Regions from separate parts of the Allobosea sp. 10L417 genome, predicted to be linked through region 1. Evidence: riboswitches for the same ligand, from Rfam matches in the RefSeq annotation. Region 1 holds a riboswitch; each other region holds the start of a gene.

Region 1 (4,554 bases):
GAGCTGGCTGTAGGACGGCTCGATCGACTGCGAGACGCCGACGATGTTCGAGATCGTCGCGGTCGGCGCGATCGCCATCGTGTTCGAGTTGCGCATGCCGGTGGTCTTCACCCGCTCGCGCAGGCCCTGCCAGTCCAGCGTCGCCGAGCGATCCAGCTCGGCATCGCGATCGCGGGCTTCCGAGAGGATGTCGAGCGAGTCGATCGGCAAGATGCCCTTCGACCAGAGCGAACCCTCGAAGCTCGGGTAGCGGCCGCGCTCGGCGGCAAGATCGACCGAGGCCGAGATCGCATGAAAGCTGATCGCCTCCATTGACGTATCGGCGAAGGCGACGGCCTCCTCCGACGCCGTCGGCAGGCGCAGCGTCTGGAGCGCGTCCTGGAAGCCCATGATGCCGAGCCCAACCGGACGGTGGCGCAGGTTCGAGCGGCGCGCTTCCGGGATCGTGTAGAAATTGATGTCGACGACGTTGTCGAGCATGCGCATCGCCGTCTTCACGGTCCGCGCCAGCCGAGCCTGGTCGAGCCCGTCGGGGCCGACGTGGGCGGCGAGATTGACCGAGCCGAGATTGCAGACCGCGACCTCGTCGGCCGAGGTGTTGAGGGTGATCTCGGTGCAAAGATTGGATGAATGCACCACTCCGGCATGTTGCTGTGGTGAGCGGAGATTGCAGGCGTCCTTGAAGGTGATCCAGGGATGGCCGGTCTCGAACAGCATGGTCAGCATGCGTCGCCAGAGATCGACGGCCTTCAACTTCTTATGGACACGCAGCTCGCCGCGGGCGGCCTTCGCCTCATAGGTCTCGTAGGCTTCCCGGAACGGCTTGCCATAGAGATCGTGCAGGTCCGGCACCTCGTCGGGCGAGAACAGCGTCCAGTCGCCGCCCGCCTCGACGCGCTGCATGAACAGGTCGGGAATCCAGTTCGCCGTGTTCATGTCATGGGTGCGGCGGCGGTCGTCGCCGGTGTTCTTGCGGAGGTCGAGGAACTCCTCGATATCGACATGCCAGGTCTCGAGATAGGCGCAGACCGCGCCCTTGCGCTTGCCGCCCTGGTTGACCGCGATGGCTGTATCGTTGGCAACCTTGAGGAACGGTACGACGCCCTGGCTCTCGCCATTGGTGCCCTTGATATGGGCGCCCAAGCCCCGCACCGGCGTCCAGTCATTGCCGAGCCCGCCGGAATATTTGGCGAGCAGGGCGTTGTCCTTCACTGCCTTGAAGATGCCGTCGAGGTCGTCGGCGACCGTGGTCAGGAAGCAGGAGGAGAGTTGCGGACGCAGCGTGCCCGAATTGAACAGGGTCGGCGTCGAGGCCATGAAATCGAAGGACGACAGCAGGTCGTAGAACTCGATCGCCCGCGCTTCCCGGTCGATCTCGCGGATGGCGAGGCCCATGGCGACGCGCATAAAGAAGGCCTGCGGCAGCTCGAAGCGGTTGCCACGGACATGCAGGAAGTAGCGGTCGTAAAGCGTCTGGAAGCCGAGGTAGTCGAATTGCAGGTCGCGCTCCGGCTTCAGCGCCGTAGCGATACGGACAATGTCGAAGCGGCCGAGCTCGGGATCGATCAGTTCGTTCTCGATGCCGGTCTTGAGGTAGGCCGCGAAATAGTCGCCGTAGCCGGCGGCCATCTCTTCCTGCGTCGCCTGCTCGGTATGACCCTGGACGAAGGTGAGCGCCTCGCGGCGCAGTTTGTCGAGCAGCAGGCGGGCCGAGACCTTGGCGTAGTTCGGCTCGCTCTCGATCAACGTGCGGGCAGCTAGGATCGGCGCCAGCGCCAGCTCGTCGAGCGAAATGCCGTCATAGAGGTTGCGGCGGGTTTCCGTCAGGATCGGCTCGGCCGCGACACCATCGAGACCGGCGCAGGCCTCGCGCACCACCTTGTCGAGGCGAGCAGAATCCAGCGGCACCATCGCGCCATCGGCCAGCTTCATTCGGAAGGCTGGTGCGGCCGACTTAGCAGGCTTCGCTTCAGACAGCGCCTTGGCTCGCTCGCGCGCGCGTTCCTCACGATAGAGCACATAGGCGCGAGCGACCTTGTGGTGCTCGCCGCGCATCAGCGCGAGCTCCACCTGATCCTGGACGTCCTCGATATGGAAGGTGCGGCCGTTCGCGGCGCGACGGGTCAGCCCGGCGACGACCTGGTCGGTCATTTCCGCGACGGCTTCGTGGATGCGACGCGAAGCGGCGGCGTTCGATCCCTCGACCGCCAGGAACGCCTTGGTCAGCGCGACCGAGATTTTCGAAGGGTCGAACGGCGTCACTGCGCCGTTGCGGCGAATGACCTGGTAGCCGGGTTCGCTAGCCGCGGCCTTGGCCACCACAGGATCGGCGGCCGGAGAAACGGCAACCGGCCGCTCGGCTTCAAGAGAAAGAGACATGGCATCAACCCCAAATGTTGGGGGCAAAGGCCAGAGCGGTTGCGTCGAGAAGGCGCGCGGCACCACAAGGCCGCGACCTGCCAAGCGCACCACCGGGACACCCCGCCCGTGGACGTTCATGGTGTCGCGGCAGGTCTCCTGGCTCGCGGGTCAGCGCTCTCGTCCCGTCTTCCCAAGACCTTGCGGTCTCAGTGACTCAATCGTGGACGTGAACTCGCCGCTTACAGTTGCGGGGGCAGCGCCGGCTTCGCACCGGCTTCCCTCTTAGCTCTCGATCTTGCGATTCGAGAGACCATCGACCACCAGATCTAGTGGCCAACGCTGTTCCGGTGTCAATAGGTCGCTATGCCCTTCATTCGGCGCCTTCGATCATCGCCACCGTCGGCCCGGCAGGCATACCGCAACGCGAGCCCAAGGCCTCGCCACGCCCAGTATGAAAGGCCTTACACGGCGTTGTACGGCACGAAGCCGTGCATGCGCTCGTCGATGGCGAGCGGCTTGCCGATCGGCGGGAAAGCCCGCTGCGGGCAGTTCGAGCGTTCGCAGACCTTGCAGCCGGCGCCGATCGGCGTCGCCGCGCTCGGGTCGCCCAGATCGAGGCCCTTCGAATAGACGAGGCGGCTCGCATGGCGGATATCGCAGCCAAGCCCGATCGAGAAGGTCTTGCCGATGTCGCCGTAGCCGCCAACCGCGTCGTTCACGGTGCGGGCGATCCAGAGATAGGTCCGCCCGTCCGGCATCTGCGCGGTCTGCGTCAGAATGCGCCCGGGCTGCGCGAAGGCTTCGTAGACGTTCCAGAGCGGACAGGTTCCGCCTACCCGCGAGAAGTGGAAATCGGTCGCGGATTGCCGCTTGGAGATATTGCCGGCCCGGTCGACCCGGACAAAAAAGAACGGCACGCCCGGCGCCCCCGGCCGCTGCAGCGACGACAGGCGGTGGCAGACGGATTCGAAGCCGACGCCGAAACGCCGGGCGAGGCGGTCGATATCGTAGCGCTCGGCCTCCGCTGCATCGAGGAAGGTGCGATAGGGCATGAGCAGCGCCGCGGCGAAGTGATTGGCGAGGCCAATGCGGGCGAGCGCGTGCACCTCCGCCGCCCCGGCCGCAGCCTCCTCGGCCAGCCGCCCTATCGCCTCCTCCATTTCCAGGAAGCCGATCTGCGTGGCTATCTGGAAGGCGCGCTGTCCGGGATCGAGGAGAGCCGAAAGGTGAAGCCGGCGCTCCTTCGGGTCATAGCGCCGCTGGGCCTGCCCCGCCATGTCATTGGAGAGCTGGATACGGACGCCATGCCGGCGATCGAGGCGGCGGGCTAGCCCCTCCGCCACCTGCCCGACCTTCAAATCCGCCGTTTCGAAGATGCGCTCCGCCGCTTCGTCGAGTTCGGAAAAATGATTGTGGTGCGCGTAGAAGAAGTCCCGCACCTGCTCATGCGGCATCAGCGCCCGGAAGGTCGCCTCGCCGCCGCTGCCGAGCCCGAGTTCGCCCGCCATCGCATCGGCCCGCTCCAGCGCGTTGCGGTAGCGCCGATGCAGCGCGACGACCGCCCGGCCGAGCGCGGGCATGTTCTCCACCACCTCGCGGATCTCGCTGACACTCACGGAATCGCCATTGGCCGGATCGGCGAAGACCTCGCGCAGGTCGGCGACCATCCGCGCCTCATCCCCTTCCGAGAAGAGCTGGACGTCGACGCCGAAGACCGCGTTGATCTTCAGCAGCACCTGGACGGTCAGCGGGCGCAGATTCTTCTCGATCTGGTTGAGATAGCTCGGCGACACCTCGAGCGCCTGAGCGAGCGCAAGCTGGGTCAAGCCGCGCTCTTCGCGCAGGCGCTTGAGGCGGACGCCCGCAAAGACCTTCTTCATAGGCAAGTTCCATTCGCAAAATTCGCAAACACGTCCTATGCCATTCGCATTATTTCACATTTTCAGTCATTTTGCGCCGCAGCAATAGCGAATATTGTGTGAGTTATTCTTATCAAACGAGAGGGCTTTCGCAATGGATGTGATCGGTTTCGACCCAGTCGCCGGACATCGCGGGACGAACACCGCCGCCAAGGCGCAGGCGGCTCCGCGCAAAACCTATTCGGAACTGAGGGCCGAGCTTCTCGCCCGCTATCCCTCCGGCTTCGGCCCCGGCGGCGTCGCGGTGGATGACATCGTGCAGTTGCGGCAGCAG
Region 2 (4,554 bases), on a different contig from region 1:
CAGCGAGGATAGCGGGCAGGCCGCGCATCTCGTCGTGCTGAGCCGGGCGCAGACCGTGGTGCTCGCGACCACCTCCGGCCATCTCGACGCCAGCGTCATCGTGCGGCCGGGCTATGGAAGGCCGGCGCTCGACGCGAATTCGGGCCTGCTTATCCTCGCCTTCCAGAGCGAGACGCGGCGCCGGCAATTGATGAAGGAGGCCTCCGAGGCCGACCGCGACAAGCTGGAGAGCGACGAGACCAATCGCACCCTCGCGGAAATCCGCGCCACCGGACATCGCGTCGCGCCGAGCCGCGACATCATGGCGGTGACCGACATCGCCTGCCCGGTGATCGGCCCGAGCGGTCATGCCGAAGCGGCGATCCTCGTGCCCTGCCTGCAGCGGCACGGCATCGCGACCGATGAAGCGGCGATCCTGCTCGCGCTCAAGGCCTCCTGCCGGGAGGCGGGTTCGCAGCTCTCGCTCTGAGAAAGTCCCAATCGAGAACGCCGTTGCGACCAGCGCGAGAGGCCTTGACGGTCGCAGTCTTCGGGTGATCCCCTCCTGCCGAAACAATGGGCTTCGCGTGGCTGTCGACAGCACCGATTCCCGGTCGCCGCAGTTCAAACCATCAGGAGATCGTCATGGAGATCATGCGCGCGGGCTCGCGCCCATCCGGAAAAGGACCGGCCGACTGGTTCACCGGATCGGTCCGGATCGACCCGCTCTTCAATCCGCATGCGCCGGAGCGCGTGCAGGGCGCGAGCGTCACCTTCGAGCCGGGGGCGCGGACGGCCTGGCATACGCATCCCCTCGGCCAGACGCTGATCGTCGTCAGCGGGGTCGGCCGGGTGCAGCGCTGGGGCGGTCCGATCGAGGAGATCCGGCCCGGCGACGTTGTCTGGTTCCCGCCCGGCGAAAAGCACTGGCACGGCGCGGCGCCTTCGACCGGGATGACCCATATCGCCGTTCAGGAAGCCGAGAACGGCAAGGTCGTGGAGTGGCTGGAGCAGGTCTCCGACGACCAGTATGGCGGCTGATGGCCGGCATAGTGGGGCGAAACGATGAAGCCTGAGCTCTCCAGCCTCCTGCGCGAGGCCCGCCACGTTCTGCTCGACACTCCGACGCCGCTTCAGCGGCTGCACCGTTTCGAGGAGAAGCTCGCGCGGCCCGGCATCTACGCCAAGCGCGATGATCTGATGCCAATCGCGCTCGGCGGCAACAAGCTGCGGAGCCTTGAATACTGGCTGGGGGACGCGCTGCGGCAGAAGGCCGATATCCTCCTAGTAGGCGGCGGCGCCAGCTCCAATCTCTGCCGTCTGACGGCCGCGGCGGCTTCGCTCGTCGGGCTCGACTGCCTCGTCCTGCACAATGCGGCCGACACGCAGGAGAACCGCCAGGCCTCCTTCCTCAACCGGCTGTTCGGCGCGGAGTTGCGCTTCCTCGGACCGGTCGATGAAAGCCAGCGCAACGCGGCGCTTGCAGCGGCCGCCGCAGAACTCGCCCGGCAGGGCCGGACGCCCTACATCGTCGGCGATCCCGTGCTGGGCGCGATGGGTTATGTTCGGGCCGCCTTCGAGCTGCATGAGCAGTCGCAAGGTGAAGAAGCCCCGATCAAGCATGTCTTTCTTGCCGGCTCGATGGGGCCGACCGAGGCTGGCTTCCTCTTCGGCAACGCCCTGCTGGGGCACCCCTTCCGCATCCATCTCGTCAGCGTCGAGTATGCGCTGACGGAGCTGGCGGGGCGTGTCCGGGCGATCTACGAGGGCCTGCGGGAGCGGACGGGGCTCGACGTCGACTCGCTGGAGGCCGCGCCCCTGCATTATCACATGGGCTATCTCGGCGACGGCTGGGGCGCCCCGACTCCGGCCTCGGAAGCGGCCATCCTGAGCTTCGCGCGCACCGAGGGCATCCTGATCGAACATGTCTACACCGCGAAGACCTGCGCCTGCTTCCTCGAGCGGGTTGCCGATGGAGGGATTGCCGGCGGCGAGCCCGCTTGCGTGCTCCATACCGGCGGCACCGCCGCGCTCTTCTCGCAATTCAGCCTGTTCCGGACGCTGACCTAACGTCGTATCGCTTGACGGGCTTCGGCGCCGCTCTATGGTGCCGCTCGATCGAGGTTCTCCGGGTCACGCCCGGAGCTAAGAGGGAATTCGGTGAGGCGCTTCCCGCGCCAATGCCGAGGCTGCCCCCGCAACTGTAAGCGGCGAGCCCTCCGTCCATCGTCCACTGGCGCCCTGCGCCGGGAAGGCCGGGCGGATCAGGCGTCGACCCGTGAGCCAGGAGACCTGCCGCGATCGCAAGGCGTCTTTCGGGCGGGGTGTTCCGGAGGGGTGCGCGTCGGCGGCCGGCTCCAGAGCTGCGCCTTCCGGCCGTATCCATCGAAGCTCCCCCGCCTCATCTCGGGGAGCGATGAATTCCATGTCCATGATCTTCGGCCGGGCCGCCGCAAGGGCCGCGACACGCTTGACGCGTCCACGTCGTGCGACCTATGAGAAATGCAACATTGTTACATCTTGTGAACATCGCGCCGAAACCGCCCGGTTTCGCCGACGCGGTGCCCGCGTCAGCCCGGTTGCCCCCATGCGTCCCGCCTTTTCGCTGCTGCCCACCCTTTTCGCCGCCGCAGCCGGCCTTGTCCTGTTCGCCGCGCCGGTCGCCGCAGCGCCGACGCAATACCCGCTGACGCTGGAGAATTGCCGGGAGACCATCACCTTCAACGCACCGCCCAAGCGCGTGGTCGCGATCGGCCAGACCCAGACAGAGATTCTCTACGCGCTCGGCCTCGGAGACCGGGTGGTCGGCACCGCCGTCTGGTTCTCGCCGGTGGCCAAGCCCTATGAGGCCGTCAACGCCAAGGTGAAGCGCCTCGCCGACAATGATCCGAGCTTCGAGGCGGTGGTCGGGCAGGAGCCCGATCTCGTCACCGCGATGTTCGAATGGCATGTCGGGCCGAACGGCATCGTCGGCAAGCGCGACCAGTTCCACAAGGTGAAGGTGCCGACCTATGTCTCGCCGACCGATTGCGTCGGCAAGGACAATTCAGGCCCGGGTGACGGCGTGCGCACGCAGATGTTCTCGATGGAGCTGGTCTATCGCAACATCCGCGAGTTCGGGCAGATCTTCGATGTTTCCGACCGCGCAGAGAAGCTTGTCGCCGAACTGAAGGCGCGCGAGGACAAGGCGGTCGAGTCCGTCGCGAAGCTGAAAGCGCAGGATGTGCCCGTCGTCGTCTGGTTCTCCAGCAAGGACATCAAGGGCGACGGCTTCATGGCCGGTAGGAACGGCGTGCCCGCCTATATCCTGTCCAAGCTCGGGGCGCGCAACATCATCACCACCAATGAGGAATGGCCGCTGGTCGGCTGGGAGAGCATCGCCGCCGCCAACCCGGCCGTAATCGTCACCGTGAAGATGGACCGCCGCCGCTTCCCGGCTGATGACATCGAAAAGAAGCTCGCATTCCTGAAGACCGACCCCGTTGCCAGCAAGCTCGACGCGGTGACGAACAACCGCGTCGTGATCATCGACGTGGGCGCGACCCGCGCGGGGCTCGACACGGTCGATGGGATCGAGACGCTCGCCAAGGCGATCGCCAGCTTCGGCCTCACCCCTTGAGCCACGCCGCCCACGGCCCGAATTGGCCGGCGCGGATCGGCATCGCGCTCCTCTCGCTGGTGGCGCTTACCGTCTCGGTGGCGCTGGCGGTGACGATCGGCGAGATGGCGATCCCGTTCGATGTCGCGCTCAAGGCGCTCGGCAACGGATTGTTCGATCTCGGCCTGCCGGTCGGCGCGATCCAGCAGGGCGTCATCTTCGACTACCGCCTGAGCCGGGCGCTGATGGCGGGGCTATGCGGCGGGGCGCTGGCGCTTTCCGGCGTGATCCTGCAGGCGCTGCTGCGCAACCCGCTGGCCGAGCCCTATATCCTCGGCATCTCGGCCGGCGCCTCCACCGGCGCCGTCGCGGTGCTGATCCTCGGGGTCGGCATCGGCGGCATGGCGGTCAGCCTGTCGACCGGCGCCTTCATCGGCGCCTGCGCGGCGCTTGCCGTCGTCGCGCTGCTAGCGGCGGGGGCCGGCGGCGCGAGCGACCGCGTCATCCTGGCCGGCGTCGCCGCCTCGCAGCTTTTCAACGCCGCGACCGCAACCATCGTGACGACGCTCGCCAGCGCCGAGCAGGCGCGCGGCGTGATGTTCTGGCTGCTGGGCAATTTCGGCGGGGTGCGCTGGCCGGATCTGTGGATCGCGACCCCGGTTGCGCTGATCGGCTTCGGCATCTGCATGCTGCACGCCAAGGCGCTCGATGCCTTCGCGTTCGGCGCCGACGCCGCCGCCTCACTGGGCGTGGCGGTAATGCGCGTGAGGATCGTCCTGTTCGCAACGACCGCCGTGATGACCGCCGCGATGGTCAGCATCGTCGGCACGATCGGCTTCGTCGGCCTCGTCATCCCCCATGCCGCGCGCTTCCTCGTCGGCTCGGGCCATGCCCGGCTGCTGCCGGCCAGCCTCGTCATCGGCGCGATCTTCATGATCCTCGCCGATATCCTCTCGCGCGTGCTGGTGCCGCAGCAG
Region 3 (4,554 bases), on a different contig from region 1:
GTCGTCCCAGAGCACCTCTCCGGAACGGCCCTTCATCATCTGCGCGCCGACGTCGAGCGAGGCGAACAGCGGATAGAACGGCGAGGTCGAGGCATATTGCATGAAGCTCTCGTTGAAGCGCCGGTGCTCGACGCGCCGCTTCTGGCCCCTGATATGCCGATCCTTCATGTGGATCTGGGACGCCTGGCTGAAGCTCGCGAGCTGCTTGTGCGTCGACTGGGTCGCGATGATGCCGGGGGACTCCGGGCCGAGGCCGGAGAGGCCCATGGCGAAGCGGCCCGCATAGAGCGGATGGAACTTCATGAAGCCGGCCCAGGCTTCGTCGAAGAGGATGTAGTCGCAGAGGTGGCCGATCCGGTCGAGGATCATCTGCGCGCTGTGGATCGTGCCGTCATAGGTGCACTGTTCCACCACTGCGACCCGGAACGGGCGCGGCTTCCTCCAGGCGTCCGGGTCCTTGATAAGCGGATTGGTGCGGATGCGCTCGCGCAGCGCCTCCTCGTCGAAGCTCTCCCAGAGCATCGGGCCGATCAGCCCCCAGGCGTTGCGCGCGGTCGGGATATAGACCGGAATGCCCCCGGCGATCAGCAGCGCGCCGTGATGAGCCGCCTTGTGGTTGTTCCGGTCGAACAGCACGAGGTCGCCGTCCGAAACCAGCGCGGCGAGCGCGACCTTGTTGGAGGTCGAGGTGCCGTTCAGGACGAAATAGGTCTTCTCCGCCCCGAAAATTTGCGCCGCTTCCTTCTGCGCCTTCAGGGCCGGCCCCTCATGGGTCAGCAGGTCGCCGAGATCGAGCACGGAATTGTCGAGGTCGTCGCGGAACACAGCCTCGCCGAGATGCTCCATGAAGACGCGTCCGATCGGGCTACGGCTGTAGAAGACGCCGCCATTGTGTCCCGGGCAGGTCCAGAGATGGTTGCCTTCCTCGGCATAATCGACGAGCGCGCCGAAGAACGGCGTCTTCAGCGTCTCGGCATATTGCTTGAGACGGCTGATCAGGCTCTTGGCGATGAAGGGCGGGGTCTCCTCCGAGAGGAAGATATAGCCGTCGATGAAATCGAGCACCTCGACCGGTACGTCCTCGAAGCGCTTGCGGCGGATGAGCAGGATGATCGGAAAATCGAGGCCGCGCCGGCGCATCAGATTGATCAGCGCGGCAGTCTTGCCCTCAAGACCCTTCTTGCCCCAGTCGACCACCATGCAGCCGATGGCGGCATCGGTCTGGACCGCGATCTCGGCATCTTCGAGCTTGCGCGCCTTGACGACCTCGAAGCCCGAGCGCTCGATCTCCTCGATGATTTGGTTGAAGCGGATCCCTTCGAGATCCTCGGCATCGAAATTCGGCGTCGCGAACAGAAAGGTGAAGCGCCTGAAATAATCCATGCCGTCTCCGCTGGCGTGAACTTACGACACTGAGTGAGTCTTGCGACAATCCGGCGACCAACGATGCAACTGCATCAGCGAGGTCCCGGTGCCCCATCTTTCCCCGGAATTCAGGCCAAAGATGCGCAGCCCCGGCCGGAACGTCGGCTGGCCCGATCCCGTCTCGCCGGGGACTGTAGCAGATGGTGGTCTGCTGTCGCTGCAGCGCCAAGCCGGTTTGACGCGGCCGCATTTCCGCCCTAATCGTCGCCGCGACGGTTCCTTCACGGGATCAAAAGGGAACGCGGTGCGGGCGAATTTCTGCCCCATGCCGCGGCTGCCCCCGCAACTGTAAGCGGCGAGCCTTTCGCCAGACGCCACTGGGACCTCGGACCTGGGAAGGCGGCGTGAAGGCACCGACCCGCGAGCCAGGAGACCTGCCGTCAACCGTGGTCACACGCGAACACGTTCGGACGGGGTGCGCCGATCGCTGATTAGACTGTTTGCCGCCTCCCGCGCGGCCGATGGGAGATCGCGTTCGCGGTGACGTGCCACTGACGTCAACCGCCCGAGGTCTCCATCGTGAACGTCTTCTCTCCAGCCGCAGGACGCGGCCGCCTGCTGCTTTCCGCCTCCCTTCTCGCCCTCGCCTGCTCTGCCCCTGCCCTGGCGCAAAGCGACGCCGGCCCGGTCGCGCTCGACGAGATCGTGGTCAGCGCCACGGGGACGCCGACCCCGGCGCGCGAGATCGCGAGCTCCGTCACCGTCATCACTGCGAAGGAGATCGAGCAGCAGCAGCGCCGCACCCTGCCGCAGGCGCTCGCGACGGTGCCCGGCATGAACATCGTGCAGACCGGCGGGCCGGGCGGGCAGACCTCGGTCTTCATGCGCGGCACCAACTCGAACCACGTCAAGGTGCTCATCGACGGAATCGAGGCCAACGACCCCGCGACTCCCAATCGCTCCTTCGATTTCGGCTCGATGCTGACGGACGATATCGAGCGCATCGAGGTGCTGCGCGGCCCGCAGAGCGGCCTCTATGGGGCCAACGCGCTCGGCGGCGTGATCTCGATCACGACGAAGCGCGGCGAGGGTCCACCAAAGGCAACGGCACGCGTCGAGGCCGGCTCTCACGGCACATTCAACCAGTCTGCGGGCTTCAGCGGCGGCGACGACCGCTTCAACTACGCCTTCAACGCCGCCCACTTCCGCTCGGACGCGACCGATGTGACGCCACCGAACCTTGTCCCGCCGGGCCGGCGCATCAACCCCAATGCCTTCGACAATTACAACTATTCAGGCCGCGTCGGCGTTGCGCTCAGCGACACGCTGACACTCAACTGGATCGGCCGCTATCAAGACGGGCAGCTGCGTTTCACCAGCGACACCGGCTTCCCGAGCCGGCCTGCGCCCTATCGCTCGCTGCAGAACTACGCCCAGGCCTTCACCCGCGGCGAGGTCGTCTGGGACCCGTTCGGCGGGCGCTTCGTCAACACCTTCGGCGTCTCCTACACCAACCAGGACCGGGCAACGCGGACGGCGAACGGAACGACCGGCATCCTCGGCCTGCCCAACGAGAATCTGGGCGAGCGCACCAAGCTCGACTGGCGCGGCAATTTCGAGATCGCCAAGGGCCACAACCTGCTCATGGGCCTGCAATACGAGCGCGAGCGCCTGGATACGGGCCTCGTCGCCTCCAACGGCAACAAGGCTGGCTTCCTCGAATATCAGGGCAATATCCAGGACCGCTTCTTTCTGGTGGCCAATATCCGACGCGACGACGACGACAGCTATGGCGGCCACACCACCTACCGCATCGCCCCGGCGCTGATCATCCCCGGCACCGAGACCAAGCTGAAGGCGAGCTACGGCACCGGTTTCAAGGCGCCGACGCTCAACGAGCTCTTCGTCGACTATCGCCCCGGGTTCAATTTCCATGGCAATCCGAACCTGAATCCGGAAGAAAGCCGCGGCTGGGATGCCGGCTTCGAGCAGCCGCTTTTCGACCGGAAGCTGCAGTTCGGTGCGACGTGGTTCCAGAACGACATCGACAACCTGATCGTCACCAACGCCACCTTCGATTCCTATGCGAATGTCGGAAAGGCCAGAACCAAGGGCGTCGAGGCCTTCGCCGCGCTGGAGATTTCGCCGCAATTCCGCATCCGCGCCGACTACACCTTCACCCTCGCCAAGGACGAGATCGCGCGACAGGAGCTGCTGCGCCGGCCGCGACACAAGGCGAGCGCAACCGCGACATGGACGCCGACCGACAAGCTCACGCTCTCGGCGACGCTGCTCTACGTCGGCTCCTGGGTGGACGGCAATCGCGACTTCTCGGTCGCCCGAATGAACGCGAAGGGCGCGACGCTGGTCAATCTCGCGGCCGAATACAAGGCGACCGACAAGGTCACCGTGTTCGGCCGCATCGACAATCTCTTCGATAAGCGCTGGGAGAACCCCGTCGGCTTCCTGTTTCCGGGCCTCGGTGCCTTCGGCGGCATCAAGGTGGCCATCGGCGGCTGAGCGCGCCCCGCGCCCCGCGCGATTTTCGTGGCGTTGCCATGACGGCCTCCGCCGCCATGGCAATCGGCGTTGCGCCGGACGATGACACGCGCGACCGCCACGCCCGGCGCGGGCTGCCGCGAATGCGCCGGTCGATTCAGCGCTTCTCCATCTCCGCCAGATAGGTCCGCACGGCCCATTCAGGCCCGTGCCAGGAGGCGCTGCCCTTGCCCTGCAGCTCGGGCGCGTCCTTCCAGCCCGGCTCGATGCCGGTCATGTCCGGCAGCAGATGGGCGATGCCCTTGTGGCAGTCGATGCAGGTCTTCTCGCCGGTCACCAGGAAGCGGCTGTGGATCTCGGCCGCACGGCGCGTCTGTTTGGTGAAGTCCATCGCGACCGAGGAATGGCAGTTGCGGCATTCGAGCGAGTCGTTCGCCTTGAGCCGCGCCCATTCGTGCTTGGCGAGCTCGAGCCGGTGATTGAGGAACTTCTCGCGCGTCGAGATCGTGCCGAAGATCTTGCCCCAGACCTCCTTGGAGGCCTGCATCTTGCGGGCGATCTTGTCCGTCCAGTTATGCGGCACATGGCAGTCCGGGCAGGTCGCGCGCACGCCCGAGCGGTTCGAGAAATGCACCGTCGATTGCAGCTCCTGATAGACGTTGTCGCGCATCTCGTGGCAGGAGGTGCAGA
Region 4 (4,554 bases), on a different contig from region 1:
TTGGCGACACGCGCCGTCAGCTCCTCCGGTGAAAGCCCCGCCGGCAGCGGCACGGCGACCGAGTCGAAATCGTCATGGTCGTGATCATGCTCGCCCTCGCCATGATGCGAGGGGCGGGCGGCGAGATCGCTTTCGGCCGCGGCACCCAAGCCCACGATCAGCGCCGGCTCGACCTTGCCATGGGCGGTCTCGACGATTTTGATCGCCTTGGGCAGGTGCTCGGCGATCTCGGCCTTGACCCGTGCGCGGCCGGCCTCGTCGACGAGGTCGCTCTTGTTGAGCAGGATAAGGTCGGCGCAGAGGATCTGGTCCTCGAATACCTCCTCCAGAGGGTTGTCGTGCTCGACGGAGACATCGGCCGCCTTCTGCGCCGCGAGCGCCTCGGGATCATCGGCGAACTGGCCATCGGCCACGGCCGGTCCGTCGACCACGGCGATGACGCCGTCGACGGTGACGCGGGCGCGGATTGCAGGCCAGTTGAAGGCCTGCACCAGCGGCTTCGGCAAGGCGAGGCCGGAGGTCTCGATCAGGATATGCTCGGGCGGGTTCGGCCGGTTCAGGAGCTTCTCCAGCGCCGGCACGAAATCATCGGCGACGGTGCAGCAGATGCAGCCATTCGGCAGCTCGACCACGTCCTCGTCGCTGCAGCCGGCGATGCCGCAGCCCTTCAGGAACTCGCCGTCGAAGCCGAGATCGCCGAACTCGTTGACGAGCACGGCGAGCTTCTTGCCCTGCGCATTCTCGAGGAGATGGCGCACCAGCGTCGTCTTACCGGCGCCGAGGAAGCCGGTGATGATCGTGCAGGGCGTCTTGCCCAGGTTCGTGGTTTGCGGAGCGTTCATGATGTCATCCTTGCTGGCGCGCCGGCAAAGGCGGCACGCGTGCGACCACGCCCTTGCGGAAGGACTGCGGCCGCTCTTTCCAGGGAACGATGCCGTTGGCGCTGGCGGCATAGGCCTCCGCCGCGCCGACGATCTCGTCGAGATGGGTGTCGGTGTCGAGGTCGCCGATCAGATAGGTCCATTTGCCATCGGCGCTGAGCGCGATGGTGCAGGGCCGCTTGCAGACGGCGAGGCATTCGACAGGCAGCACCGGGATGGTGCTGCCCTTTGCTGCGAGCTGAGCGGTGAGACGCTCCGCGAGCGCCAGCCCCGGCTGGTCGTAACCCTCCGGGAGATCGGCGCGCGCCCGCCTGCAGGCGGTGCAGACATGGATAGTGAGGTCGCCCTCGGACATGACTTGCCTTTCGCGCGGAGCCCGGAGGCTCCGCTGCCTTCAGCGCGCGAGCGCGGCGCGCCGGCTGGCCCAGGGCCAGAGCACGCCGACCATGAAGGCGGTGGCGAGCCAGAGCGCAGCCTGGATGCCGAGTGACAGAGCCGCGAAATGCGCCGCAACCTCGGCCGGCACCTTGCTCTCCGGCGCAGCCGGATGCGGGGCGCCGATCACATGCGGGAGCAGGATCACGACGACGGCCAGCAGCTTGAGCCAGGGCTGCTCGAAGCGCAGGAACAGGAAGAGCCCAAGCGCCGTGGCGATAGCGGTGACCAGCCACCAGAACTGCCGCTGCTCCAGCGCTGCGGAAGCCGCGCCCGGCAATTCCGGCGCGAGCCCCATCGCGGGGGCGAGCCCGAGCGCCAGGAAGCCGCAGGCGCCCCAGACCAGGGCGCTACGTTGGTCGATCGTATCGCCGGCCGCGATCATTCCCGCGAGCAGCAGCGCGGCGAAGCCGATTGCGGTCGCGATCGTCACTGCGCTGGTGAAGAGCGTGCGCTGGAGGCCGTCCTGCGGCTTCCATTCGGCATGGTCGTGGCCGGGCGCATCGCCAGCGGGGCCATGCGCGAGGATGATCTTCGCCTCGCCGTCGAAGGCGGCGAGCGTCGGCGCCTGCAGGCGCAACGCCGCCTCATAGGTCTCGGCCTTGAGGATCAGCGGGGTGGTGGTGACATGCTGGAGGGCGGCGACGATCAGCCCAGCCAGAAGCCCGGCCAGAATGCTGACCGTGAGAACACGCGTAACCATGGATGCTTTCCCTCAGTGGCAGGGGAAGGCGAGACCGTGGCGGGTATCGTGCCCGGCGTTGTGAACGTTCGTCGAGGCCGCGAAGCCGGTCGTGTAGATCAGCGCGACGCCGATCACGAGCGCGGCGGCGGCTGCCTTGACGCGTTCCGAGACGCTGAGTTGAGTGGTGGAAACCGAAGCGGTGTTCATGGGGCTCTCCGTGGCCGCCCCGCCGGCAGCCGGTTGGATCGTTGCGGGTCGACGGCAGGTCTCCTGGCTCGCGGGTCTGATGTTCCCCACCGCCTTCCCGGAGCGAGCGCTCCAGTGGCCGATGGCGGGAAACACCCGCTTACAGTTGCGGGGGCAGCCGCGGTATCTCACCGCGTTCCCTTTTCACCTCCTTGCGGAGGCACCGTCATGGACCATCATTAGCTATCGGCGTGCCGCTGTGCAATGCAGTGCGCCGTGGCAGAAACGTCATTCTCGGGCTTGACCCGAGAATCTCGTACAGGAAGAGGCTCGCCCTTTCGGATGGAGATGCTCGGGTCGAGCCCGAGCATGACGGCATAGGACTTTTCGATGGAATTGCCCCACCTCACCCTCGTCCTCGGCGGCGCCCGCTCCGGCAAGAGCCGCCATGCCGAGGCGCTGATCGAGGCTTGCCCGGCCCCCTGGAGCTACATCGCCACCGCCCAGGCCTATGACGACGAGATGCGCGAGCGCATCGCCGAGCATCGCGCACGCCGCCCGGAGGGCTGGCAGACCGTCGATGCGCCGCTCGATCTCGCCGAGGCCATCGCCGTCCGTCCGGCCGGCCGGCCCATCCTTGTCGATTGCCTGACGCTCTGGCTGACCAACCTCATCCTCGCCGAGCGCGATACGGCCGCGGCGCGCCAGGCCCTGATCGCCGCCTGCGAAAGCGTCTCCGCGCCGCTCGTGCTGGTCGGCAACGAGGTCGGCCTCGGCATCGTCCCGGAGAATGCGCTCGCCCGCCGCTTCCGCGACGAGGCCGGGCGGCTGCATCAGGCGCTTGCGGCGCGCGCCGGCCGCGTGGTCTTCATGGTCGCCGGATTGCCGATGCGAGTGAAATGATGACCGACACCGAAGACACCGCCCGCCACAAGGCCAAGATGGAGAAGCGCAAGGCGGTGCAGGACGCCGAGGTCGCTTCCAAGACCGTCGAGAAGGGCCTTCTCATCGTCAACACCGGCCCCGGCAAGGGCAAGTCAACGGCGGCCTTCGGCCTGATCTTGCGCGCGCTCGGACATGGCTGGCGCATCGGCGTGGTGCAATTCATCAAGGGCGCCTGGTCGACCGGCGAGCGCAAGGCGCTGGAAACCTTCGGCGATCAGGTCGCCTGGCACAGCATGGGCGAGGGCTTCACCTGGGAAACGCAGGACAAGGCCCGTGACATCGCTGCCGCCGAGCGCGCCTTCGCGAAGGCGAGGGAGCTGATGGCCGACCCCGAAATCCGGCTCCTGGTGCTCGATGAGCTCAACATCGCCCTGCGCTACGACTATCTGCCGCTCGCCGACGTCGTGTCGACGCTGGTCGCTCGCCGCCCAGACCTGCACGTCGTCGTCACCGGCCGCAACGCCAAGCCGGAGTTGATCGAGGCGGCCGACCTCGTCACCGAGATGACGTTGGTGAAGCACCACTTCGCCGCCGGCGTGAAGGCGCAGCAGGGCATCGAGTTTTAGTCACTCGGCCCATCTCGCGCGCCGATTGGCCCATGGCAGCGGAGGGCCGGGACACGGCGCGGGGTGGCGCAAGCTACCGCGGAGCCTGGATGCCGAGGCTGCGGCACATCTCCGCCTCCCGGTCCCGCACGAAACTTGCGTAGTCCCGCAGATGGACGCCATCGCTGAAGGCCGAGCGCGACCCCCGCATCTCCGCTGCAGTCTCGCGCCTAGGGACATGCCTAGTCCCGCCTTGCGAGCACTTCAATCAATAGCGAGACCAAAAGCCAGCGGCGCTCCTCGTCAAACCTTAGCGGAAGCGCGGCGGCGCGATCGCATGCCCGAACCATTCAACGAACCCGATGACGTCGAAGACCGGCCGCCCGGTGGCAGCAGCGACCGCCGCCGAATGCGGCGGAAGATTCGTGCATTCGCAGAGGATCGCGCCGACATTCGGATGGCGGCGGACCAGCGCGCGGGCGGCTGTCACGACTTCTTCCTCGAGCTTTGCGACGTCGGACACGCCGCCGCGATTGCCATAGACCTGGCGGAACAGGCTGTCCGGAGGCAGCCCCTCGATGGGAGTGTCGGGACGCACCCCGACGGCGGCCAGATGGCGCGCCGTCAACGCCTCCGCGGCGAAGGTGAGGATGCCGACTTGCTGGCCGGCGGGCAGCATGGCCTCGATCAACGGTGCCTGCAGCAGGCTGCTCGTGGCCACGGGAACCGGGAGTGCGGCGGCCAGCTCTCGCTGCAGCAGCGCCAGAAAACCGCAGCTGGTAGCAATGCCGCGCACCCCGCAAGCGACGAGATCGAGGGCGGCGGCGATGAAGGGCTCGAGGAATTCTTCCGGGCGACCATGGACGATGGCCGCGGG

Evidence for each region. Region 1 has a riboswitch for cobalamin ahead of AC1DE3_RS19280 (ribonucleoside-diphosphate reductase subunit alpha). Riboswitches for the same ligand answer to the same signal wherever they lie in the genome.
Region 2: it holds a riboswitch for cobalamin, as region 1 does, so the genes downstream of both, AC1DE3_RS11910 (ABC transporter substrate-binding protein) here and AC1DE3_RS19280 (ribonucleoside-diphosphate reductase subunit alpha) in region 1, are expected to answer to the same signal.
Region 3: it holds a riboswitch for cobalamin, as region 1 does, so the genes downstream of both, AC1DE3_RS08025 (TonB-dependent receptor plug domain-containing protein) here and AC1DE3_RS19280 (ribonucleoside-diphosphate reductase subunit alpha) in region 1, are expected to answer to the same signal.
Region 4: it holds a riboswitch for cobalamin, as region 1 does, so the genes downstream of both, AC1DE3_RS11625 (CbtB domain-containing protein) here and AC1DE3_RS19280 (ribonucleoside-diphosphate reductase subunit alpha) in region 1, are expected to answer to the same signal.

Annotation. Positions count from the first base shown of each region.
Region 1 is NZ_JBFTJP010000008.1:54,632-59,185, forward strand. Features, by position in the region: gene AC1DE3_RS19280 (ribonucleoside-diphosphate reductase subunit alpha) at 1-2,379, opposite strand, end outside; cobalamin riboswitch at 2,491-2,692, opposite strand; gene AC1DE3_RS19285 (short-chain fatty acyl-CoA regulator family protein) at 2,823-4,241, opposite strand; gene AC1DE3_RS19290 (isocitrate lyase) at 4,375-4,554, shown strand, end outside.
Region 2 is NZ_JBFTJP010000003.1:305,753-310,306, forward strand. Features, by position in the region: gene AC1DE3_RS11895 (IclR family transcriptional regulator) at 1-469, shown strand, start outside; gene AC1DE3_RS11900 ((R)-mandelonitrile lyase) at 625-1,020, shown strand; gene AC1DE3_RS11905 (1-aminocyclopropane-1-carboxylate deaminase/D-cysteine desulfhydrase) at 1,045-2,049, shown strand; cobalamin riboswitch at 2,084-2,293, shown strand; gene AC1DE3_RS11910 (ABC transporter substrate-binding protein) at 2,567-3,598, shown strand; gene AC1DE3_RS11915 (FecCD family ABC transporter permease) at 3,595-4,554, shown strand, end outside.
Region 3 is NZ_JBFTJP010000002.1:382,060-386,613, reverse strand. Features, by position in the region: gene AC1DE3_RS08030 (Orn/Lys/Arg family decarboxylase) at 1-1,383, opposite strand, end outside; cobalamin riboswitch at 1,622-1,821, shown strand; gene AC1DE3_RS08025 (TonB-dependent receptor plug domain-containing protein) at 1,945-3,885, shown strand; gene AC1DE3_RS08020 (cytochrome c3 family protein) at 4,022-4,554, opposite strand, start outside.
Region 4 is NZ_JBFTJP010000003.1:247,678-252,231, reverse strand. Features, by position in the region: gene cobW (cobalamin biosynthesis protein CobW) at 1-842, opposite strand, end outside; gene AC1DE3_RS11635 (DUF1636 family protein) at 847-1,236, opposite strand; gene AC1DE3_RS11630 (CbtA family protein) at 1,276-2,019, opposite strand; gene AC1DE3_RS11625 (CbtB domain-containing protein) at 2,032-2,208, opposite strand; cobalamin riboswitch at 2,245-2,430, opposite strand; gene cobU (bifunctional adenosylcobinamide kinase/adenosylcobinamide-phosphate guanylyltransferase) at 2,578-3,090, shown strand; gene cobO (cob(I)yrinic acid a,c-diamide adenosyltransferase) at 3,090-3,698, shown strand; gene AC1DE3_RS11610 (aspartate/glutamate racemase family protein) at 3,988-4,554, opposite strand, start outside.